Regions from separate parts of the Paenibacillus sp. 01T443 genome, predicted to be linked through region 3. Evidence: predicted binding sites of a transcription regulator. Region 3 holds the regulator's gene; each other region holds the start of a gene.
What was found. The regulator LexA, encoded in region 3, represses DNA repair genes until DNA is damaged. The targets are predictions, from matches to a motif close to CGAACATATGTTCG.
Positions count from the first base shown of each region.

Region 1: a site for LexA is predicted at 3,168-3,181, ahead of AC1DLI_RS02460 (DNA polymerase IV). Genes of this name have one in related genera too.
Region 2: a site for LexA is predicted at 2,228-2,241, ahead of AC1DLI_RS15490 (YolD-like family protein). Genes of this name have one in related genera too.
Region 4: a site for LexA is predicted at 3,627-3,640, ahead of AC1DLI_RS21905 (YolD-like family protein). Genes of this name have one in related genera too.

Region 1 is NZ_JBFTPE010000001.1:502,846-508,967, reverse strand. Features, by position in the region: gene AC1DLI_RS02480 (exonuclease domain-containing protein) at 1-29, shown strand, start outside; gene AC1DLI_RS02475 (M67 family metallopeptidase) at 15-461, opposite strand; gene AC1DLI_RS02470 (TlpA family protein disulfide reductase) at 721-1,260, shown strand; gene cimA (citramalate synthase) at 1,398-3,014, opposite strand; gene AC1DLI_RS02460 (DNA polymerase IV) at 3,217-4,503, shown strand; gene AC1DLI_RS02455 (ferredoxin) at 4,562-4,798, shown strand; gene AC1DLI_RS02450 (L,D-transpeptidase) at 4,953-6,122, shown strand, end outside.
Region 2 is NZ_JBFTPE010000008.1:345,744-351,865, forward strand. Features, by position in the region: gene AC1DLI_RS15475 (right-handed parallel beta-helix repeat-containing protein) at 1-962, opposite strand, end outside; gene AC1DLI_RS15480 (hypothetical protein) at 1,322-1,585, opposite strand; gene AC1DLI_RS15485 (hypothetical protein) at 1,748-1,951, opposite strand; gene AC1DLI_RS15490 (YolD-like family protein) at 1,993-2,199, opposite strand; tRNA gene AC1DLI_RS15495 (tRNA-Leu) at 2,786-2,871, opposite strand; tRNA gene AC1DLI_RS15500 (tRNA-Ile) at 2,893-2,969, opposite strand; tRNA gene AC1DLI_RS15505 (tRNA-Met) at 3,007-3,083, opposite strand; gene AC1DLI_RS15510 (hypothetical protein) at 3,192-3,356, opposite strand; gene AC1DLI_RS15515 (2'-5' RNA ligase family protein) at 3,593-4,105, shown strand; gene AC1DLI_RS15520 (ABC transporter substrate-binding protein) at 4,170-5,693, opposite strand; gene AC1DLI_RS15525 (ABC transporter ATP-binding protein) at 5,699-6,122, opposite strand, start outside.
Region 3 is NZ_JBFTPE010000001.1:93,888-100,009, reverse strand. Features, by position in the region: gene glnA (type I glutamate--ammonia ligase) at 1-1,197, shown strand, start outside; gene AC1DLI_RS00475 (hypothetical protein) at 1,359-1,988, shown strand; gene AC1DLI_RS00470 (NAD-dependent epimerase/dehydratase family protein) at 2,098-2,808, shown strand; gene AC1DLI_RS00465 (hypothetical protein) at 2,929-3,195, opposite strand; gene yjcZ (sporulation protein YjcZ) at 3,427-3,534, opposite strand; gene lexA (transcriptional repressor LexA) at 3,755-4,375, opposite strand; gene yneA (cell division suppressor protein YneA) at 4,534-4,908, shown strand; gene AC1DLI_RS00445 (DUF896 domain-containing protein) at 5,183-5,374, shown strand; gene AC1DLI_RS00440 (aldo/keto reductase) at 5,420-6,122, shown strand, end outside.
Region 4 is NZ_JBFTPE010000011.1:144,139-150,260, forward strand. Features, by position in the region: gene AC1DLI_RS21870 (DUF6173 family protein) at 46-420, opposite strand; gene AC1DLI_RS21875 (hypothetical protein) at 627-821, shown strand; gene AC1DLI_RS21880 (acyltransferase family protein) at 842-2,020, opposite strand; gene AC1DLI_RS21885 (hypothetical protein) at 2,189-2,437, opposite strand; gene AC1DLI_RS21890 (hypothetical protein) at 2,528-2,875, shown strand; gene AC1DLI_RS21895 (hypothetical protein) at 2,868-3,062, shown strand; gene AC1DLI_RS21900 (hypothetical protein) at 3,049-3,258, opposite strand; gene AC1DLI_RS21905 (YolD-like family protein) at 3,248-3,586, opposite strand; partial or broken gene AC1DLI_RS21910 (LuxR C-terminal-related transcriptional regulator) at 4,546-4,698, opposite strand; gene AC1DLI_RS21915 (class D sortase) at 4,821-5,501, opposite strand; gene AC1DLI_RS21920 (GtrA family protein) at 5,517-5,942, opposite strand; gene AC1DLI_RS21925 (glycosyltransferase family 2 protein) at 5,944-6,122, opposite strand, start outside.

The DNA.
Region 1 (6,122 bases), 410 kb from region 3:
ATCTTTATGCTTATTTAAGCAAGCACTAATTGCATGGGAATAAATGTACCTTCCGTGCGACGGTAGGGCTGTACGTGAGGCGTTTCGATGTTGCGTAATGAAACAATCCAATAGGATAGCTCAGATGCTGGCAGAAAGCCTTCAGAGTCGCTAGAAGACGGAATGGCCTCTGTACGCGGATGAGAATGAAACAAGCCGACAAGCGTTTGTCGGTTTTTTTGCATTTCAAAATAAGCGGCAGTCCATTCGGCTGGATCGAAGGTAAACGAATGAGTGGGATTGATATGTTTATTGGAGATCGGAATGATCGTATCGATTATGGTTGGGTTTTCACCCTGCATTGTTTTTTGGCTGCTAACTAAGATCCCGCAAGCCTCCATAGGCCGAGCGTGTTTACAAATGCTTATAAGCAGATCATATGCGGATTTGGTGATCATGCCTTTCGATTGCTGCGCTTCCATATTAACGCCTCCTTCTTAGTCATTCATATAAGTTAACATATAAGTTAAGTGGAACGAAATAGGTCCAAGCTCGCTAATCGGAGCAGATTGTGTATGAACGATGCGACAGTTACCGATAATAGGACAAGCACAAAAGGCAAGACACCAATAAACGTGACGTTTTTATGGCTAATATGCCACTTGCCTTGAGCTTCCATTCGGTGCATGATACCATGGAGCCATACATGAAAATGATATTGCGAGAGAAGGAAGGTACGTCATGAAACGCGTTATTGCTCTTTTTACCATTGCGCTGCTTTTTGCGGGATTAGCTGTATTTCAATATAAAGATGACGGTACGAAATCTGTTACGCTGGCGGCTCCAGCGGGGGATTTTAAACCGAAGGCGGGATACGAAGCAACTGTTTTCAAGCTTCCCGCACTTGATGAGCAGTCTTACGAAATAGGAGGGCAGCAGGGCAAGCTTACCTTCGTTAATTTTTGGGCATCCTGGTGCGGACCCTGTGAGCTTGAGGCGCCAGATCTGCAGCGTTTGCATGAGCAATATGGCGATGCCATTCAGCTGTATGGCGTAAACGCAACCAAATATGATAAAGAGCGGGCTGCCAGGGATTTTGTGAATGAGCATGAGTTTACGTTTCCGATATTGATGGACCGGGTGGGCGATGTTACGAAACAATATAAGGTAGATACGTTTCCAACAACCTTCCTTATTGATAGTAAAGGCGTCATTAGGGAACGTATTAACGGTGTCATCCCCTATGAAGAATGGCAGCGGTTGATTGAAAAGTGGATGTAACCAGGCGTAAATGGCTGCAGCCGTCCTTTGGCGAAGAAAGCTCGGTTTGCGGATTTAGAAGAGAATACTTATAAAATCTTATATAAAAAAAGGGTTGGCTGGATATCACAATGTGATATCCAGCCAACCCTTTTTTATTAATGATTTACAAGCCCGATGCGATCAAGCGGATCGACATGCGTATTATCAACCTTAACCATGTTGAGCAGCGCATAACGGATGCTGTCGACAAGTGCTTCCCAGCTTGCCTCGATGACATTGTTGGAAACGCCGACTGTGCTCCATGTGTTATCAAGTCCTGTTGATTCGATTAGTACGCGGACCTTAGCGGCTGTAGCGTCCTTCTCGTCGATGACACGAACTTTATAATCGGATAGGTGAATGCTTTCGATCTTGGGATAAAACTGCACCAGCGCCTTGCGCAGGGCGTTATCGAGCGCGTTAAGAGGACCATTGCCTTCAGCTGCCGTGTAAACCTGCTGTCCGCCAACGTTAATCTTGACGATAGCTTCGGAAATCATTTGACCGTTTGTTTTTTCTACGAGCATTTTGAAGGATTCAACCGTGAACACTTCCTTAACCTCGCCGCCGAATGCTTCACGCAGCAGGAGCTCGAGAGAAGCGTCAGCGCCCTCGAACTGATAGCCTTGATGCTCCAGATCTTTGATTTGATCCATTATGAGCTTCGTTTTTTCATTGTTTGCATTAACGTCAAGTCCAAGCTCTTTGGCTTTGGAAATAATATTGCTTTGTCCCGCGAGCTCAGAAACGAGAATACGCTGCTTATTGCCTACAAGCTCCGGCTGAATATGCTCATAGGTTTTGGAGTCCTTCATAATGGCGGAGACGTGAATGCCGCCTTTATGCGCGAATGCTGCATTGCCGACATAAGCTTGGCCAACCGGCATATGTACATTCGCGATTTCACTAATATACCGTGCCGTACTAGTGAGCACGCGAAGCTTCTCTTCCGGCAAAACGTCGTAGTTCATTTTAATTTGCAGGTTAGGAATGATCGAGCATAGATTCGCGTTGCCGCATCGTTCGCCATAGCCATTGATCGTTCCCTGTACTTGACGCGCGCCGGCTTCAACAGCTGCGAGGGAGTTAGCGACTGCAAGCTCGCAATCATTATGCGTATGAATGCCGATCGGTGTAACCAATTCTTGCTTAACCCGCGAAACGATCTCATGAATTTCGCTCGGAAGCGTACCGCCATTCGTATCGCAAAGGACCAGCCAGTTCGCTCCAGCCTCTTGTGCTTTCTTCAATACGGATATTGCGTACTCCGGATTATTCTTGTAGCCGTCGAAGAAATGCTCGGAATCAAACAAGGCTTCCATTTCGTTTTGCTTTAAAAAAGCAATCGAATCATAAATCATCGAAAGGTTTTCTTCTAGTGTCGTTTGCAGGGCAGTATGTACATGAAAGTCCCATGACTTGCCTACAAGCGTTGCGGCCGGAACCCCCGATTCAGCGATGCGGACGAGACTTGCATCCTGCTCAGCCAAACTGTTCTTGCGGCGTGTGCTGCCGAATGCGGTGATTTTGGCGTTAAGGTTGAATGCTTTGATCCGTTGGAAAAATTCGATATCCTTGCTGTTGCTTCCTGGATTGCCGCCTTCAATATAATGAACGCCCAACGCATCGAGCTTCTGGGCGATTTTTAATTTGTCATCCGCTGACAGGCTGATGCCTTCACCTTGAGTACCGTCACGCAGCGTCGTATCAAATATGGAAATGTTGTTTGTCATTAACGGGACGCCTCCTTCGTTGATTGCCTATTCAAATCATAATTTACTATTATAACACTTGTCTTCACGAAAGTAGAGGGGAAAAAAGTAATTTTTGTGGCTAGACCTGCTGTCGTTGACTTGACCCTACTGGAATTGTATGCTTGGGTTGATCAAACTTATGTTCGCTTATTGCTTCAATTAGGCGGTGTTTAACTCGATTATGAAAAATACAAATGATCATTATCCGGCTAAAGGCCGTGTTATCATTCATTTAGATATGAATGCTTTTTATTGCTCCGTCCATGAAGCCGAAGAGCCTGAGAAATACAAGAACAAGCCTACAGCGGTGTCCGGAAGCGTGGAGCAGCGAAAGGGTATTTTGGTTACCTGCTCCTATTTGGCAAGAAACAGAGGAATTAAGACGGGAATGACGGTAAGACAGGCACTTCAGCTATGCCCCGAGCTTATACTAATAAAGCCTGATTTTACGCTTTACCGAAAATATTCTCAGGGATTCATGGCTATCGCCAGACAATATACGCCGCTTGTGGAGGCCGTATCGATCGATGAGTGCTATATGGATATCACGGGGTCGAAAATGTTTGGGACGCCGCTAGAAATTGCAGAATCCCTGCAGAAGCGAATCCAGTCGGAGTGGACGCTTCCATGCTCGATTGGCTTGGCCCCGAACAAACTGCTTGCGAAGATGGCTTCGGATATGAAGAAGCCGAACGGACTAACAGTGCTGCGAATTCGTGATGTGAAAAGTGTATTATGGGATAAATCATGCGATACGTTGTTCGGAATAGGCAAAAAAACGGCTGATAAGCTTGCAAAGCTAAACATTCGTACGATTGGGCAGCTGGCGGCTGCCGAGGAACACATGCTAAATAAGCATTTTGGTGTCGTAGGCTCATGGATGAAATCCGCTGCGCACGGAATTGACCACGCTGAGGTTAATCCGAACAGGGAGCGGAATAAGTCGATCGGACATACAACGACGCTTCCGAGCGACTTAACGACCCGCGAGGATGTATTCAGGGTGCTGCTCAATTTAGCCGATCAGACTGGACGAAGACTGCGCAGGCAAAAGTTAGTTGCGACAACGGTTCAGATTACGATCCGCAAGCCGGATATGACAACGATTACCCGCTCTCATACATTGGCTGCCCCAACACAGGAGGCTGATGTATTTTACAGGGAAGCCTGCAGGCTGTATGAGAAGCATTGGAAGATTGGCGAGCCAATCCGTCTGCTCGGAATCACCCTTCAAAATCTCACGCCGCTGGACGATACGGCCCTTCAGCTTGATTTGTTCAGCTATGAGCAGCAGCCGCGGAAGGAAGCATTAACCAAAGCGATGGACCGACTCCGCGACAAATACGGAGAGGACGCGGTTCTGACTGCGGGAATGCTTGGTGATGACCCATCAACCTTAATTAGGAATAAACGAATTCGCGGTACATCCTTGCAAAAGGATGATAGTTTGTTATATATTGATGAATGAAGCTTGACTGATCAGAGACGAGATTATTCCGTATATTTTTATTTGGGAGGGAATTTCCATGGGTAAGTTTACTTGGGTTGAAAAAGATACGTGCATCGCTTGTGGAGCTTGCGGAGCAACCGCTCCTGACATTTATGATTATGATGATGAAGGTCTTGCAGAAGTTATTTATAAAGCAGACGGAAACAAAGGAAACACAGAGATTCCGGAAGATTTGTTTGATGATTTGCAGGATGCGGCTGACGGCTGTCCTACTGATTCAATCAAAATTGCAGACGTTCCTTTTAATTACTAAATCATAATCGGAAGCAAAGCTCCTCATCGCATGCTTAAACTGCGAAGAGGAGCTTTTTTCTGTTTTCTGTACGCACAGTAAAATGCTGAAGGGATACAAACAAGCACCCATCCTGCCGATAAAGAAAACATACCACATGTTGGGAGGATGGGGGATGGACTCTCCAGATGACATATTATATTTGAAGCAATTTGTAAAGCAGCACCCTGATAACCAAATGGGGTGGTATTTGCTTGGCAAGCAATATTTGCTCGCTGGAAAAGAGGGCAAAGCAAACTACTGTTTTTTGCAAGCCGGCGAGGTTTATGACGCTTTTGAGCATGAAAGCCATCCTTTATCGGAAAAGCAGCTGCAGCTGCTTAAAGAATGGGGCTTGCGGCATAAGAAAAAAATGCTTGTCCGCAGAACCGTAGCATTAGTGGTCTTACTGCTCTTCATTGCTGTATTAGTGCCCGCTAACGGCGCTATCTATAAACAGACGGACGAACAACCCAAACCGGTGGCTCAAGGCTATATCCCTCCAATAGGAATTGTATTGGTTCCGCAAAAAGATCGAAATCCGATTGGAAGTGCTTGGAATAGTCTGATTGCTGCGGGGAAAGAAGCTTCGCTGCTCACGATCGCAGCTCGGCTGGAGGAGGATAACGGCTGGCGCAAATGGACAGGAAATACAAGACTGCTTATGTCTGTGGAGAAGGGCGATTTAAACGGAAAGCTAAATGTGACGATGTTTGATCGGCTTGCCTGCTCGTGTGAGCCGTCTGATGCAGCTGCAGTCACAGAACAGTACAAAGGCTGGAGAGAGCAGCAGGAGACACACTGGACGCTCGCTAGCGCAGTCTATCATTATGAGAAGAAATACAAGAAATGGCCGGAGAAGCTGGATGATCTTATCAAGCCTTACCCGAATAATGTCATCGCTGGAGAACGCGAAGGCATGAGGACGATGTTTCCGGTGGTGCTGAAGAAGCTCAAAGGCACACACCAAAGTAGCATTAGTGAAGCCGAAGTGCCATCCGTAGAAGCGGGCAATCAGCCGATGCAGGGGAAGGATAAGTTGACGAAGCCGAGTAGTAATCCGATGGTAGGCAGCAACGGTATTTTAGATAAAGAATGGAGCCAACCTCTTTCGATCGTTGTCGATAAATCGAACCATAGGCTTGCTGTTGTTCAAGGTAACATCGTAGTGCGCAGTTATCAGGTAGGTCTTGGCGGAGACGAAACGCCTGAGGGGAGCTTTTATATCAGCGAAAAGGTAAAGAATCCAAATGGACGCGAGGACGGAGATTTCGGAAGCCGCGGCATGACGCTGTCTAACACCTTA
Region 2 (6,122 bases), on a different contig from region 3:
CGATTATAACCAATATCATTATTTTGAATGATAATATTTCTGCTGTTATCAATCGTCATTCGGTTCACATTTACATTTTTAACTGAAGATGCATTGAAGACCACTCGAAAATAATCAGCGCCTTCTGGAATGTTAGAGCCGATGAAGTACGCTTTGCGTTCTTTATCACATGAAATAAAGCTGTTATTCGATCGGTAATAACAAATGTCATAACTGTCGGATGTGAGACCTTTAGGAAGCCACATATGGACATTGCGGTGTGTTTTGTAGGCTTTGTTGTCAAAATTCGTTTGTGTTCTTCCTACGGAGCGAATCTTGCCTTTAGCAGGTATGGGCTTACCATTTTCATCTAAACTACCTTGCTCTAGAAATGGCGTTGTTATGTAAGATCCTGCGATGGTGACACCGCCAATGGCGATACCGTCTCCCGTCATTTTTTCAATTTTCATATTCTCGACAATGACATTTTCGGCGCCAGAGATATTAATGCCATATCCCCATTCGTGAGTACCTCCTGTATAGAGTCCTTTTTTAGAGTAATCATGTGTATCGCGATCTCCTCGCAATGTGCCTCCTCTTACAATGGCGTTCTTGACATCAGAACCCATGTAGATCACATCATATATTTCCAAACTATTCTTTTCTTTTTGGAAAATTGCGTTTTTATCCAACTCTAAAACCATATTGCTTACCATATTGATACGTTTCCCCGCAGCGATTAAATAGGTGCCGCTTGGGACTTTAAATGTCGTTTTCCCGTTTGTTTTTGCCCACTGCAAAGCGTTGTTCAGTCCTGTTGTCGTTTCCATGGAATGGGTTCCATCATTGTAAATTTTCCACTTTTTGAGTTCCAGGTTGTATACGCTTGATTCGCTTGCAAAGGCAGAATGTAAACTAAAAGCTTGTGCAGTCAAAAAAACAGCGAAAAATAACACGATAAAATTAAATTTAATGCTAATCACCCCTCTCTATAAGGATTATACTTTTCTGTGAAATTGTCAATATTTTTATTCATATACTTATTATGTATATTCGATTTAGAATTCGCTCCTGCTCATCCTTCAATTCGAGGCAGTTTTTTTTATTTTGCCTTGGCATCTGTTTTTACGCGCGGTTCGTGGCAATCAGGCAATCATGCTCATATATGTATCAATAATAATCCCTAAAAGGTGGTAATCATCACTTGTGGAACTGGAGACCGGATTTGAGTCTGTTTGCTCCTCTACCTTTCATTTTAATACTTCTATATTACTGAAAACAAAAAGCCTTTCTCTAGTGAGAAGGCTCTTTTTATTACCTTTGAATTCAACAATTCAAATAGTCATTTAGGAACAATTGTTAGCATTGACTGACTCTCAAGACGTGAAACCTCATCTGTTAATGCACTATGTATGGATTTACGCATCTGATATTCTTCAATTATGTGTTTCTTCATTTCAAATCCATCAGGTATCAGAGGCAACACATATTCATATTCCCTTAGAGTATTTTCGAATTTCACTATATCTTCTCTAATCATCTCAATATTTCCTCTGATTTGTATCAGTTTCCTATCTTTTAACTGACCAAAAAACGTGACACTCATATTACGACCTCCATATATTTATGTGGATATAAGTATGTCACTTTTTATTTAGCATTATACAAAATAAAAAACCAATGGATAGTTTCCAAATGAAAATTGATCTAATATTTTCGGTAAGGTTTCTCACCGGTTCAGCTCCTTCAGGCATGTAAAAAGCCACTTTTAAGAGTGACCGGATTTTTTTTCGTCAAACTTCCCTTTATACAAATCGTCCAATAAATGAGTGAGCATAACCTTCTTTGCAACCCACATCAGAATCATTCCGCTATCGATGCTTTTCGCTTCATCATAGCCATCAATCTTCAATCGAAGTTGCTCAGCGTTAAACTCAAGATGTTCGATTAGTTTCTGACGATCAATCCTCAAATTGGACACCTTCGATGTCTTTGATTTAGAACCATTCTCCATCAATCATAATACGACCTTTTAACTGATCTACGCTTCTCAACGGCCTTTGAGATACTCTCCCATTCCTGTTCATCAAGATGAATTCGTGATCGTTTCTTTTGTTGGTATGCATGTTCATTTATGCTCACAATATGCTCCGGCAGCATCATACGACTTGATTCCCATAAACTGTTTGCTACTAACTTCTTTCTCATCGAATACACCATCCTTGTAGATTGGTGTATTTATTATATGCAAACACTTGTTCTATTATCAATAATGACTTGATGGAAACAAAATTAATAAAACCGACTTCCCCCCTAGTTCAGAAGGAAATCGGCTTTATTGATGTTATTTAATTACCTGTCTTTTGCGCGTCTACAGCTCCTTCATCTCTCTTGGCTGAAACACACTCATAGATTGAACCTGCATTAACATCAATTAAACGTTTAATTCCTCTCTTCTCCAACATACTAACGAGCATTATAAGAACATCCCTGTAGCAAGTCAGTGTAAGTCCAAATAAATTACGAATAAGACAACTTCTAATTAAATCTAGCTGTTGCCGCATTAAATCTTCAAATTCAATTGGATTGTTTACAACATCTTAACTAGTTACCGCTATCGTGTTCTTTCGTCAGACTGGATAGAGCTTTTCGGACAAAGAAAAAAGCACCTCTTCGCGATTCATTCGTTTTTCAACGAGTAAACTGCGTTTATGAGGTGCTGCTTCCTTTTACCATTCAATAAATTATTATTGAATGGTATTATGTACTTCGTGAAAACCATTGAAATCTCAAGGTTTTCGAGGTATGCCGAGGACGGGAATCGAACCCGTACGGTGGTCACCCACCGCAGGATTTTAAGTCCTGTGCGTCTGCCAGTTCCGCCACCCCGGCATGTTGTGAAGGTTTTGCTTATGGTGGGCCCTGAGGGACTCGAACCCCCGACCAATCGGTTATGAGCCGACCGCTCTAACCAACTGAGCTAAGGGCCCTCGAAAAACGTATATTTCAACGTATTCATCGAAAGGTTGGTTGCGGGGGCAGGATTTGAACCTGCGGCCTTCGGGTTATGAGCCCGACGAGCTACCGGGCTGCTCCACCCCGCGACGTATATCCATTTGAGCAAAGCTTCTTGAAATGGCGACATAAAATAATATACTATATGAGCATGATTTAAGTCAAGCAAAATATTCTATTTTATTTTTTATTCTTTTTTAAGGAATAAATCTGACCCCGAACCGCCCCTTGCGCGACCGAAAAACTTCGACTTCACGGGGACTTTCGTAGCCGTGAACCCACCAGTCGTTTTCCATTCTTCTAACTAGGCACCCCGCTTGAAATTTCGTCTCGTATAGGCGAACCCAGTACACCCATCTCATGCGAATCCCTCCACTGTTTTATAGGATAAACAGCATGTCGCTGCCTCAATAAAGGTTGTAGCCATTAGGATACCCCAAACATGAGATAATACAAGTAAACATAACCATAAGCCTTTACAATCACATGAATCCCATTCGCCTCTCCTTAAGTTCAAAAATGATGAATTTTTCAACTTCTTAAATTTTATACAAATCGGGTATACTCAAATTAGGTCATTTTGAAGGAGCTGAAGACCATGTTATATGGTGTCGTCGTTTTTCCGGAAAAACATGTACAGGATTTCGCGAATAGCTGGCGAAGACGGCTTGATCCGCATTACTCAGCCATTCCTGCTCATCTAACGCTAAGAGAAGCTGAGGAGTGGTCGGATGACGAGCTGCAGGCAGCTGTGAACCATTTAGAGCAAATCACATCCGCGATGCCTGCGTTCTCCATTCAATTGAACCGGGTCTCTACCTTCTATCCGGTCAATCACGTGCTTTACCTTGCGCTTCAGGACACAGTCCCCATGCAGCAGCTCCATGATAAGGTTTGCAGCGGACCTATGACTATCGCAGAGCCTAAGTATGTATTCACGCCGCATGTCACTATTGGGCAAGAGCTCTCTGCAGATGAACTTCATGATGTATATGGCAACCTACGCATGCAGGTCATTGACCTATCTTCGAGAATAGATCGCGTACACTTGCTTTATCAGACCGATAACGGCTCCTGGACCGCCTATCAGTCGTTTCTTCTAAGAGGTTAGCCTTATAGTAGGAAAAAGCCCGCAAACGACGCTAGGATCGTTTGCGGGCTTTTTATTGTATTAGTTATCTTGGTACTGGCATAATGTCAATTGCGCCGCCACCGCCGTCTACGCCACCGTTAGGGTTCGTTTTCAAGCGTTCCAGCACAGCGTTACCGCGGGTTTCCCACTCGGCAAGCGCTTCTTTTGCTGTTTTCGTCTTTTTAATCACTTCTTGGAATAACTCGTTGCCTGGTTGCTGCGCTTCCCAAATACCTGGTTTCTCGCGGAATATTTTTTCGGAATCCGTGCTCGTTGGAGGAAGCGGCTTAAGGGAAGTAAAAGCGTCCATGTTGTATTGCAAGCCTCCGATTGGCGTCAAGAACTCCTTGCGGGCAACCATCTCGTACAAGCTTCTCGACTTCAGCTTAGCCCATTCCTTGCTGTTCGAAAATTTGATGAACTCCCATGCATCTTTATCATTTTGCGCTTTACTGTTAATACCCATCAATTGGCTCAGATAAATGTTGCCGCCGACCTCTGGATCGTTCGGATGAACCGGTACCGTAACAACGTCCCAATCAACAGGCTCGAAATCTTTAATTTTCGATGCGTTATCCGATGCTTTTTTGAGCTCATTGATATAGCCGTATTCTCCAATTGTCATGGCTACTTTGCCTTTGATAAACAGGTCGCCGTAGAATGGATCATTAACATTGCCGCCGTCAGCAGCTTGCTTCTCATAGATTTTGTTCATGTACTCCTGGGTAGGGATAATTTCTTCTTGGTAGAGAGAGGAAACAGTGTTCCAGACATTTTCCCACTGATCGCTGTTAACGAGCATTTTCTCGCCTTTGTCATCCCACATTTTCAATTGCAGAGCCTGGCTGTAAACCTGTGTGTCATTAAAGCCATCGGATGGCCAGCGGTTAAACGCAAAACCGAATTTGCGCTCTTCGCCCTCTCCTTTTGCTACTTGACGTGCAAGGTTAAGCACATCCGCCCACTGCATTTTATCTGTTGGAGGCGTTACGCCAGCATCAGCAAACAACTTTTTATTGTAATAAAGAGCAGAAGAGCTGAATGTAGGAGTTAATGCATAAAGATTGCCCTCACCTGCAGCCTTAATTCCGTCAATCACGGTCGGAACATAATCGCTGAGATCAAATTTATCCTGCTGCACTAAAGGATCCAGCGGCTGAAGCAAGTTGTCTTGCGTCATACGGCGCAGCATATTGTAATCAAGGACTACAACATCGACCGGATTTTGACCGTTTAGCATCTCCTTCATTTTCTCATAAGGATCCGGCTGAGTGACCGGCTTAGCTGGATCTGTCTGCTCAAAGCGTTGCTCATCATAATTGATTGCGCCTACGATTTCAAATTCAATGTTAGGATGAGACATTTCGTACATATCCGTGTATTGCTGACGGAAGTATGGCTCGTTATCCGATCCGCCGTATAGAACCCCAATCCGCAAAACCCGTTTTTCGGTAGACTCTTCTGAGCCGCTGCTGCATGCAGCAAGCAAACCGATAAGCAAAGCAAGCGTTAAGCTTACTAAAGTCAATTTGCGAAACCGAATTCCTGAAAACCGTTTGTTCTTCATCCGATTTAACCCCCCAATGATTTAGGCGGAGTGATTATGATCCGCTCGCCGTCAAACTCCATCGTTGCTTTGTCCTTAATGTTTAAAGCAGATAAATATTCCTTCGGTACTTGTAATCGTCCAACCCGATCTACTACGACATAGGCTTCATGCACAGATTGCAGTCCGCTGGAAACAGCCGGAAGCTCTGCCTCACCTCCATCAAGATTAATATTCGGATTACGTTTAATAAACTCCGTGCTCGTTAAACCGTCACGGATCGCAACCACTCGGTCAACCTTGCTCGCAAGCGTCAAATCATGCGTAACGATTACAATCGTAATTCCTATTTCGTGATTAAGCCTGCGGAAAATGCCCATTATTAAATCAGAGGTGGTTGTATCAACCGAGCCTGTCGGCTCATCCGCCAGCAGCAGCTTCGGGCGGTTC
Region 3 (6,122 bases):
CTCGACAACAAAATGATGTTCGATGGTTCATCCATCGAGGGTTATGTACGTATCGAAGAGTCTGACATGTACCTTTACCCTGATCTTGACACATGGGTTGTTTTCCCATGGGTTACGCAAGATCGTGTTGCCCGTTTGATTTGCGATATTTATATGCCTGACGGTACGCCTTTCGCCGGCGATCCGCGCGGTATTTTGAAACGTGCCTTGAAAGAAGCCGAAGATCTTGGCTACTCGGCAATGAATGTCGGTCCTGAACCTGAGTTTTTCTTGTTCAAAACCGATGAACGCGGAGAGCCGACTACGGAGTTAAATGACCAAGGGGGTTATTTCGACTTAGCTCCTATGGATATGGGTGAAAACTGTCGTCGTGAAATCGTTCTGACGCTGGAAGAAATGGGCTTCGAGATCGAAGCGTCTCACCATGAGGTTGCTCCAGGTCAGCATGAGATCGATTTCAAATACGCAGATGCCATTAAAGCTGCAGATCAAATCCAAACGTTCAAGCTAGTCGTTAAGACGGTTGCACGCGAGCATGGCCTGCATGCTTCCTTTATGCCGAAACCATTGTTCGGCGTTAACGGCTCCGGTATGCACTGTCACCAATCCTTGTTCAAAGGTGATACGAATGTGTTCTATGATGAGAAGGACAAGCTGGGACTTAGTGCAACTGCACGTCATTACATGGCAGGAATACTGCTCCATGCACGTGCAATGGCTGCCATTACGAACCCAACGATCAATTCTTATAAACGTCTAGTCCCTGGTTATGAAGCACCATGTTATGTTGCATGGTCCGCGAGCAACCGCTCGCCAATGATCCGTATTCCGGCTTCACGCGGTCTTAGCACACGCGTAGAGGTACGTAATCCTGACCCGGCGGCAAACCCGTATCTAGCGCTTGCAGTTATGCTTAGAGCTGGTCTTGACGGCATTCAGAACAAGCTGCCATTGCCTGCTCCAACGGACCGGAACATTTACATCATGACTGAGGAAGAACGTCAGGATGCAGGTATTCCGAGCTTGCCGCTCGATTTGAAGGAAGCACTCGATGAAATGCTAAGAAGCGATATCATTTGTGAAGCACTTGGCGATCACGCGCTTGCCCATTTCTACGAGCTGAAAGAAATCGAATGGGATATGTACCGTACTCAGGTTCACCAATGGGAAAGAGATCAATATTTGACTCTATATTAAGAATATCATCCCTTGACGCGATTAGCGTTGAGGGATTTTTTTTGATTAAACAGTACTACACATAGTTGGTACTATTCGCTTGTCTGTCGAATTGTTATATTCAGAGCAGTTAAGAATGGCTGCCGGATGAATATAACAACGGTTATCAGGAGATGAGCAGAATGACAATAACAAGTTTAAATAACGAGATAACTGATAGCATATATATATTACTTACCGATACAGGGACCTTGTTTACTAGACTAATCAAAGGGTTTACGGGTGCCCCTTACAATCATGCTTCGCTTGTATTGGATGAGAATTTAGAAGAAATCTATAGTTTCGGACGAAAGCGTGTAAATAATCCTTTGCATGCCGGGTTTGTGAAGGAGGATGTTTATCAAGGAACATTCCGGCATTTTCCGGAAACTCGCTGCAGGCTGCTACGGATTGCTGTAACGGAACATCAAAAAACGGCCTTAATGAAGGTGATTAGCGAATTCGAAAAGGATAAGAATAGGTATCGGTATAATTTAATTGGGCTGTTGGGTGTATTGTTAGAGATGGATTTGCAGCCCGCTCATTCCTATTTCTGCTCGCAGTTTGTTGCCGAGACGCTGAAGTCCAGCGGAATCCATATGTGGGATCGTCCATCAACTTTAGTGACACCGAATGATTTTCTTGTGCATGAGAGCGTTCAAGTCATATATGATGGACCATTATATGAGTACCCAAAGCTAGATCGTCAAAGATTAGGTCAGTTACAAAAACCACATTATCCAACGGTTCTTTTTGGTAAGCGAGCCGTATAGTTCAAATGTAATCGACGTACAATTAAGAATATTGTTTGTTTTTAACCGAATGATCGTTTATTATAGGGACATGAGACACGAAGATGAAATTGGAATTGGGTGATTAAGCATGCTTGACCAAGGCTCACTGACGGGACAAAATGCAAAGAAATTAAATGTAATAATAACAGGAACTACTGGGATGGTTGGGGAAGGCGTGCTGCATGAATGTCTGCTTCATCCGGATATTGAAAAGGTCCTTGTTATCAATCGGAAACCATGCGGAGTTGTTCACAACAAATTAAAAGAGATTGTCCATGTGGATTTCTTTCAAATCGATTCCATTGCTATGCAGTTAACGGGCTACGATGCTTGTTTCTTTTGTCTAGGCGTATCCTCTGTTGGCATGAATGAAGAAAAATATAGTCATCTGACGTATGATCTGACGCTATACATGGCAGGTATTCTTTCGAGCAAGAACCCGGATATGGTTTTCTGTTATGTATCAGGCAGTGGAACCGATAGTACGGAGCGGGGGAAAAGCATGTGGGCTAGAGTGAAAGGGAAAACAGAAAATGCACTGTTACAGCTACCTTTAAAAGGCGCATATATGTTCCGGCCTGGATACATTCATCCTACCAAAGGTTTAAATAATACACACGGATACTATTCTGCATTGAAGTGGATGTATCCAATGCTCCTCGCCCTATTGCCGAAGCATGTGATTTCATTAAAGGAAATTGGTCTAGCAATGATCCAAGCGGCAAAATCGGGACATGCAAAAACCATTTTGGACAGCAAGATGATTTCTGAAATGGCCAAACTAGCTGATAAAAGTTAGCTTCTTGATGGATTCATTCGGTAAGATGCATCTTTGATATCGAATTGCTGGGGGATGTTTAGGCTAAACCTACACATTCCCCGCCGGAACGATTGGAATCGATAAGACTTTTAATTTGATTTATTTACAATAATGACGATGTCCGCCATGAAAGCCACCGCCGTGGAAGCCTCCTGGAGGCCCCCCGTGAAAGCCGCCAGGACCTCCTCCAGGGAAGCCGCCTCCTTGAAACCCTCCATGCCACCATGGTCCTCCAAAAGAGCCAAAAGGCGAAGGAAAAGGGAGTGGAAGCACTTCTGGGTAAGGATAAGGATAGGGATAAGGGTACGGATAAGGATAAGAAGGCGGATAGGGATAAAATGGGGGCTGGAGCGGTCCGAATGCCATTACGTTCTCCTCCAATACTTATTTTGATATGATCAGCCTATGCTTCTATGGTTGCCTATGTAACTTGCCCATCATTATTTACTAGTGCGCTCAAGTGAAGATCAATACTTGTTTACGTTTCGTTAATGATTGTGCGTTTCATCGGAACGGATACGCAAAAAGGCCCGATTTACGGGCCTTTTTGCGTTTGAGTCGAGAGGCTAAGAGAGAAAGAATGGATAGGGGCTGTTATTAGTAGCCGCCGAAACCCATACAGCTGCAAGCTATAATCACCAACAAAATGAAGAGAACCAAAATTGTGCCTGTGTTTGTAAAAGCTCCACCAACGTAACCGGACATTTTTCAATGCACCTCCTTACGTGTTGAGTACACAGTATGTTATGCGGGATAATTGTACGTTGATTGGGTGTTTGTCTGGGAGAGGCATTCATCCAGCAGCCTAATTTTAAGGAAAACGATTGGTTGAAAGTTGAAGGGGCTTAGCGAACAAAGAAAAGGCTGGATCAAAGACGCATGTGCATCTGATCCAGCCTTTTCTTTATGTACATTTACAATCCGATTAATGTATGTCGCGGAAAAGTCCAATGACTTTACCAAGTATCGTTACATTTTGGAGTAAAATCGGCTGCATCGTGGAATTCTCCGGCTGCAGGCGAATATGATTTTTCTCCTTATAGAACGTTTTAACTGTTGCTTCGTCATCCTCTGTCATGGCGACAACGATTTCACCGTTATTTGCCGTTTGCTGTTGCCGAACAATAACGTAATCTCCATCATGAATGCCGGCTTCGATCATACTCTCGCCCATAACATTCAAAATAAAAACGCTGCTGTCTCCGACAAAATGGGCAGGAAGCGGGAAATACTCCTCGATGTTCTCCGTAGCAGTGATAGGCACACCAGCTGTAACCTTGCCCACAATCGGCACCTTAGCTACGGAAAGCGGGATAATGCCATCGACGCCTTCTTGATCTAAGATCTCAATTGCACGGGGTTTCGTAGGATCTCGGCGAATCAGACCTTTCTTCTCCAGGCGGTCAAGATGACCATGAACGGTTGAACTGGATAACAATCCAACAGCTTCGCCGATTTCTCGAACGGAGGGTGGATAGCCTTTCTCCCGGACTTCATTCTTGATGAATTCAAGAATCGAATGTTGTCGGTTAGAAATCTTCGACACTGCAATCACTCCATTAGTAGGTTTGCAAAAAATTATAACATAGAACCGGAGTTCGTACAAACATAAGTTCTTAAGTACAAAGGTTCGCATTTTTTCATTGACACCAAACGTCTGTTCGTGTAATCTAAAAACAGAACAAACGTTTGGGGTGCTGATAAATGATAACTAGTCCAAGCTTTTATAGAACGATCCATAAGCCGGAAGCAAGCAAAGCAATGAAGTTTTCAAAGGTAATTGTACGCTTATTAAAGCGTCATACGGTTAAGGTTACTGTATGTTCTGCTTTGTTTATCCTATTATTCACGAGCTTTTTAATGATGGGAACAGATGCATCAGGGAGCTCTCCTGAAGCAGCAACAAATGATGAGCAGGTTATCACTGTTCGTACTGGAGATACATTATGGGAGATTGCTAGACAATTCACTGACTCTAAGCATGATATAAGATATGTTGTATATCTGATTAAGGATCGGAATGAACTACATTCAGCAGAGATTAAGTCCGGACAGAAGCTTATAATTCCAAATATATAATTTGAATGATATTTACAATGGCTTGCTAATAACACTAACCTATATGCTTTCTGGAACAAGCGGATTACTAAATCTACTTGCTTCAGAAAGCTTTTTTGCATAAATGATTGATTTGCCTCATTCATCTCATTTCAGAGGATAGGAATTGAATCCAGAGGCTTATTTTCCACGTGAAAAGTATAGGTTTTGAACATGCCTTGCCTTGACAACTGATCGTCGAAAATGTCAAAGTATAGAGTAGTGGTTTTTCATCATGAGAGGAGTAGAGCAAGGTATGGAATTTTCGAAAATAATTGAACGGATTAACGAGCTCGCTCGTAAAAATAAATCTGAAGGCTTAACCGATGCGGAAATTGCCGAAAGAGATGAGCTTCGCAAGCAGTATTTAACGAATTTTAAGAACAATTTTCGACAACAGCTTGAAACGATTGAAATTGTGGATGATAAGGATAATATCAAGCATTAATTATTGTCTAAAGACATCATTTAATATCCAAGAAAGGGTGATTAGATGAATTACAAACTATTAGGCAAAAGTGGACTGGCGGTTTCTGAGCTTTGTTTGGGAACGATGACCTTCGGCAACACAACAAGTGAAGAGGATTCGATTGAGATGATCAATCGTTTTGTTGACCGAGGCGGCAATTTTCTGGATACTGCTGACGTATATGTAAGCGGCCGTTCCGAGGAGATCGTCGGGAAAGCGATTAAACACAATCGCTCTGATATTGTACTGGCAACAAAGGTAAGGATGACCACATCCAAAAATATCAATGGCGTGGGATTATCGCGCAAACATATCATGGATGGTGTTGAAGCCAGCCTAAAACGACTTCAAACCGATTATATTGATTTGTACCAGGTACATGTATGGGATCATGCAACACCAATCGAAGAAACGCTTCGCACGCTTGACGACCTTGTTACCTCAGGCAAGGTTCGCTACATAGGTTGTTCTAATTTTTTTGCATGGCAATTGATGAAATCGTTGGCATGTAGCGATGCAAACCGCTATGTCCGTTTTGTATCCATTCAGCCGCAATACAGCTTAGTAAGCAGACAAATGGACCGAGAAATGATGTCGCTCTGCTTAGAGGAAAAGGTAGGCATTATTCCATGGGCTCCCATTGGCGGAGGATTTCTTACTGGGCGTTATACCAGAGAAGAACCTAAGGAAGGTCGGATGACTTCGAAGGTAGGCGAGAGCGCCTGGA
Region 4 (6,122 bases), on a different contig from region 3:
AAAAGCCGCTCATTTGAGCGACTTCAAAATAAAATGCTTATTGAATTATTCTCGAATAAATCCAATTGTTTTTTTCGGTTGCTCAGGTTCTTGTTTAGGCAAGGACACAAGCAAAAAATTGATTTGGCTTACATGCTGCAAAAGCTCAACTGGCGATCCACTATCTGCCAAGTGACCTTTGAATTTTATAAGCTTTTCGCCTTGATATCCAATTCCTGTAATGTTAACAGTAATTGTTTGACCAAATGAAGCGAGCATTACACCTACTTCATGTTGGTCATCAAGGTTACTATTGTAATCATTAGCTGCTTGAATCAGATGTTCAGCAATTGTATCAGCATCATCTTTAAACTTCATTTGCATATTCATAGCACCTATTGCTTCAACATTCTTTCTGATATCCGGAAAATTAAAGTTCATATTTTTTCCACCTCCTTCATAATCAAAATTCGCGATTAGGAAGGAATTTCCTCTTTGTGTGTCGAAAGCACTAGGTATATAGGAGGTGTTACCAATGAGATTCTTAGACGTACTTGGAGATTTTACTTTTAAAAAGATAATACTCCCCGTTGTATTGATAGCAGCAATTTTAACTATACTCAGTGTATTCGCTAAATTATTGGACAATGTTTAAATCCGGCTTCACCCTAACCACCGATGCCCATCTCTCCGCCGCAATGTTTAACCAAACCCCTGTCGTTGCATGGCAGGATGGTGAGATCATTGATTACGGTGGAGTGATCGAGAAGCAAGATGAGCACACCGTAACGATCAATAACATGCATTATATAAAAGCCGCTTGCGAATTCAAGGTTCGCTAACGGCTTTTATTCTAAATGTCCTAAATCGTCGTAGACTTCTTTAAATCTAAATGTGTATCTACAATAACTTTTTTCTTACTATTTCTGATTTTATTGATTATAAATTTTCCTAATGAAATTGACGGTCTCTCGATTAAATAATACATAATTGACGCTACAACAAATGAAAGTACTAATGATATTCCTGAAACTAAAACCATAGATACTTTCCCGCTTAAATAATTTGATACTGAGAGTGCAACGATCAAATGATACAAATATAAGCTGTAAGAGATTTTACCTACAAAACTAATGGGTCTAAGTGTTACCAGTTGTTTAACTACACTTGAGTTTAGGCAGAACAAAATAAAAATAGTTGCGCCAATTGAAATAACCCAATCATTTATAATTACGATGTGAAAAAGTGATACGTCATTAAAAAACCACCAATTATAAGTGTATGCTAGTACTCCAACAAGCAATATTGAAAGCTTTAAAAGCTTGCCCATTTTTGCGTATAAGTTGCTAAAATATTGCCTATTTTTTGCTAATAAAGCACCAATAATAAAAAATGCAATGTAATGCAGAGTATATAAGTAAGACCCTTGCAGTTTCGTCGCATCATAACTAAAAAACTTAAGACAAAATACATATAAAACATAAAATAATATCGATCCTGAAATAGACAATAACAAATTGCGTTTCCAACTGAATTTAATTATTAAAAACATAATAAGCGGGAAAATTATTGAGATTCTCATTTCATGTACGAGTGACCAGATAACCATATTAAATCTATAGCTATCAAACTCGGTGAGCAGTATAGCGTGATTTAACAACAATTGAATCGATATTGGTTTATCGGAAGTATTGAACCAGCCACCTAACATGAAAAAGTCAATTGAGTAAAATAACTTCATGCACAAAATGGCGATAATCACGCTGATCGCGTATGGTAAATAAATTCTACATACTCGCCTTATTAAGTAGTCTTTATAACCTGATCTTTTACCATCGGTGAAAAAAGGAAGCGATAAAACAAAACCACTTAAAATAAAGAATAAGATAACTGCCTCATGTCCAGCCCATAGTAAATGAAATGGTGTTTTGTCTAATTTATTAATTAGCGCGAAATTCGCTAACGGTAATAAATGACACAATACAACAGTCGCGGCTGCTATACCTCTTAACGAGTCTAGTTCTTCATAACGTTTAATCATTCCAATTACCCACCTCAAATTCGTTATAAAGAACATTCTACACACACTTTCATGTTCTATCAACAAGAATTTATAGTTCTTTGGTATGGTAATGATTCGTTATTGTAAGTTTATAGGCCTAAGACACTTAAATAAAAAAGCCGCTCATTTGAGCAGCCTCCTTATCAATCATGATTTATCTTTCATGCCTTCATTGTAAGCCTTCAAAGTCGTTGTAGCCATTTTTAATCCGTCCACAATTCCCTGAAGGTAGAGAGCTGATGGATCGTTTAAGATCTTAGCCAATTCTAATTCTTTCTCATACTTCAATTGGACAGCCTCGTAACTCGCCACAATCTGACCGAGATGGTTGTCTTTTTGTTCATGCAATTTTACAACTGCTTCTTTAAACTCATTTGAAATATCATTCGATCCCATTCTGAACACCTCCCTCGTCACCATTATTCGGCAATAGGAAGGAAATTCCTCTTAAAAGACGAATTATGGTATGAAAGGAGATGTGATAACATGGATGATCGAGATGAAATAGTAAACATCATAAAAGATAATTCAATAATAACCTTTCGACAAGGTGACATCACATATGCTGTTGGAGTTTCGAGGTTCTACGTTATTAATTTGAATAACCATAAAGCACAGACTTACCTTTACAATGAAATTGAATCAATTTCTGCATCATCAAATGGTCCTGCTTATACTGATTTGAAAGCGCCTCAGCCCATCAATACCATTAATATCAGTCTTAAAACAGGCGAAAAAATAGTTATTGAATCTTCTCAAAAAGATTTGACAGACTTTAATGACGCTCTAATTACTTCTCGATATAACGCAGCTGTTAATCATAAGTATGTTTAAATCCGGGTTCATCCTTACCACCGATGCTCATCTATCCGCCGCAATTTTTAACCAAACACCTGTTGTCGCCTGGCAGGATGGCGAGATCATTGATTACGGTGGAGTAATCGAGAAGCAAGATGAGCACACCGTTACAATCAATAACATGCATTATGTAAAAGCCGCTTGCGAATTCAAGGTTCGCTAAGCGGCTTTTTTTCTTCGTTAAATTTCCCGTTATACAAATCGTCCAGCAAATGAGTGAKCATGATCTTCTTAGCAACCCACATCAATATCATTCCGCTGTCGATGCTTTTTGCTTCGTCATAACCATCGATCTTCATGCGCAGCTGCTCAGCATTTGCTTCAAGATGCTCAATTAACTTTTGACGATCAATGCTCAATCTCAGCACCCTCGATATCTCGGATTAAAAACCATTCACCGTCAACCATGAACCGACTTTGATGCTGATCCACTCGATCGACGATTCCATTAATCTCTAGATCCTCAAGTTCATGATACATTTTTAGTTTAATTGGCACGCGGAGTTGCAGTGATTCTGCAACAAAGCGCGATACATCTTCCCATTCCTGCTCATCCAAATAAATTCTTGGACGTTTGTGCTGATCTCTTGACCAGTTATTTAGTGCGACCTTATGTTCAGGCAGCATCATTCGACTGCTTTCCCATATTCCGTTTCCTTCAAGTTTCTTGCGTGATCCTGTCGCCATTTAGAACACCGTCCCTCATATTTGATGTTCTTATTATATGCGAACAAATGTTCTATATTCAAGAGTGAAGAAATGACATCTAATCCGGCATGTCATAGCCGCTGCGAGCACAATCCTTACACCTGCAGTCAATGACCAGGAGGATGAGTCAGCAAACAAGGCAGTTGGGAAATGACAAAACCATACTGTCTTGCAGGATCGGCGTATCCAAATTCGTTCTTTATACAGAATGTGATATTCTAGTAATAATTAATTCTACTTACAAGGAGCGTTAATATGAAAAGTATTTTACAAATTATTATTGGACTCATAATTGCAATTCTACTTTTCTCGCCTCTTATAATGTTGGCACCAGAGAAAAACAATCAATCAGAAATCAAGGTTAATTGGTTCAGTAAAAAAATATACTTATTTAATGATTCAAAAGGATGGCAGGAATATTAGTATCAATATTACTCCGCAGGCTGTGTTACTAGGACGAAGGCGTTCCCCCTCGTCTCGATCTCGGTAGCCAACCGAACCTGCAGAGCTGGCTGAGACGTCGCCGAATCCACGCTGGAGGGTTCGGCAACAAAGTTGGTGACTCTTTACGAAGATTTCAAAACACCGCCAGACGCCCGAGAATCGATTATGAGAAATTTTGGTTTTTGGTGTCCACTTACAAGCAGATAGACCAAACGTTCGTTCTCGTCGTGTTTCTGAGCGCCTGCCGTTAGATAAAGGATCACCTCCTGATAACTTTGCATCGGCTACATTGTTATCGATTAGTGCTTTCATATATTGGTGGCATTCACATGACAAGAAATAGCACTTTTTACTTTAAATTTCCATTTGTGCACCATTACTAACAAATCATTGAAATTATCAAAGAAAAAGAGCAGGAGGAGTAATCCCTCGCTGCTCTTTTTGGTGATTTGCATCAAATTTGCATCAAAATATATTTTGTGTGCTTCAAATTACATCACATTAGAAATATGGTTGCGGACGGTCTTCTCGCTGATGAATAGTTGCTGTGCAATATCTCTTGTTGTCTTATCCTGTACCAACAGCTCGAATACCTCGCGTTCACGATGCGTCAATAAAAACTTGCTCTTATGGTCGCTACCTTTCAATGTTTGTCACCCCTCCTTGCGCGGGTTTTTATGGTTTAACAAGGTTAAGGGATACAGTCAACTTATACTATGAAGGGGCGGTACCATTGGTGCTGTTAAGCGGAGAAAATGGGCTCTATCACTTACATTTTTGCGTGGATGATTAAACGATGCGTTGGGTTCACGATCGGATCGCAAGTGATTAAGGTAAGCAGCTTGTCTTTGTTGTTGTAATTAAGCACGGATACGTCCGTTGGTTTTACAATCGATACTTTATAGACCGTGTAGGTATAGGATTTTTCCTTTGTATCCACGACGATTTTATCACCGACCTCTACCTCGCCAAGCCGGTTAAACAACCTTCCCTTCGACCGCATGCGATGACCTGCGATTGCCGCGTTGCCGATCTGGCCTATCGCGCTTGTTTCCTTTAAATGGGCGGCGGCGGATTTCATGTTTTTCTGGGTAGCTCCTTCGAGGACAGGCAGCTTTAGCTTTATTTTGTCAATCTTAATGGTTGCGATCGGTGTGAGCTTCTGCGCTGCCGGAGCAGCTGATGGGGCATCCGTGGCGGGATCCGTAGGTACAATCGTCGGTTCAGGTTCAGCATCCACAGCCGCGGCTGCCGATTCCTCGTTAAACAGATCCGTCAAATCCTCATACTGCTGCTGTGCCTGCTGCTCTGCCGTTTCATCGAAGCTAGCTTCTTCCCAATCCGCCATCAGCTTATCCTGTTGGCGGTTGTCGTACCATTCGTTCGCTTTTGGATAAAGTAAAATAAGAAGACCCACGATTACTAATGTATAAGATAATATTTTTTTCATTTTTCCCGCCTTTCGTTAGCTGCTCTTTGCTCTCGACCCGCTCACTGCGAAAACCCATTTCTTGCTTCCATAAAAATTCAGCGCCACGGTAATCACCGTTACGATGACCTTGGATACGACCTCGTTCATTCCCCACCACTCTGTAAAGGCGGCAAGAAGCAGCAGTGTAATTCCAAGTAAGAGGGCATTCCACAGGGCGAACCTAAATCCTCTATTGATCTGCTGCGGTTTTGAGACGAGGCCGTCTCTCTTATGAAAGGTATATCGGCTGTTAAGCACGAAGCTGTTAATCATTCCCGCTCCGTAAGCAATGATCTGCGCGATTAAATAATAGGTTCCTAACCATAGAAGAAGGGTGAAAAGCAGAAAATCGATTGCAGTGTTGAGCAGCCCCACTAGATTAAAGGCCAAGAATTGAAAGAAAACCTTTTTGGAAGCCATTTTAGCCATACTCTTTAACCCGTTCCGAGACGTTTGCATTCTCTGGTTGATTCGCATCTTTCTCAGAGTAGCCCTGTACCTCGCGAACGATATAAAGCGGCCTGTTTTTGGATTCATCATAAATCCGGCCAATATATTCGCCGATAATGCCAAGGAGCATCAAAATAATGCCATTAAACA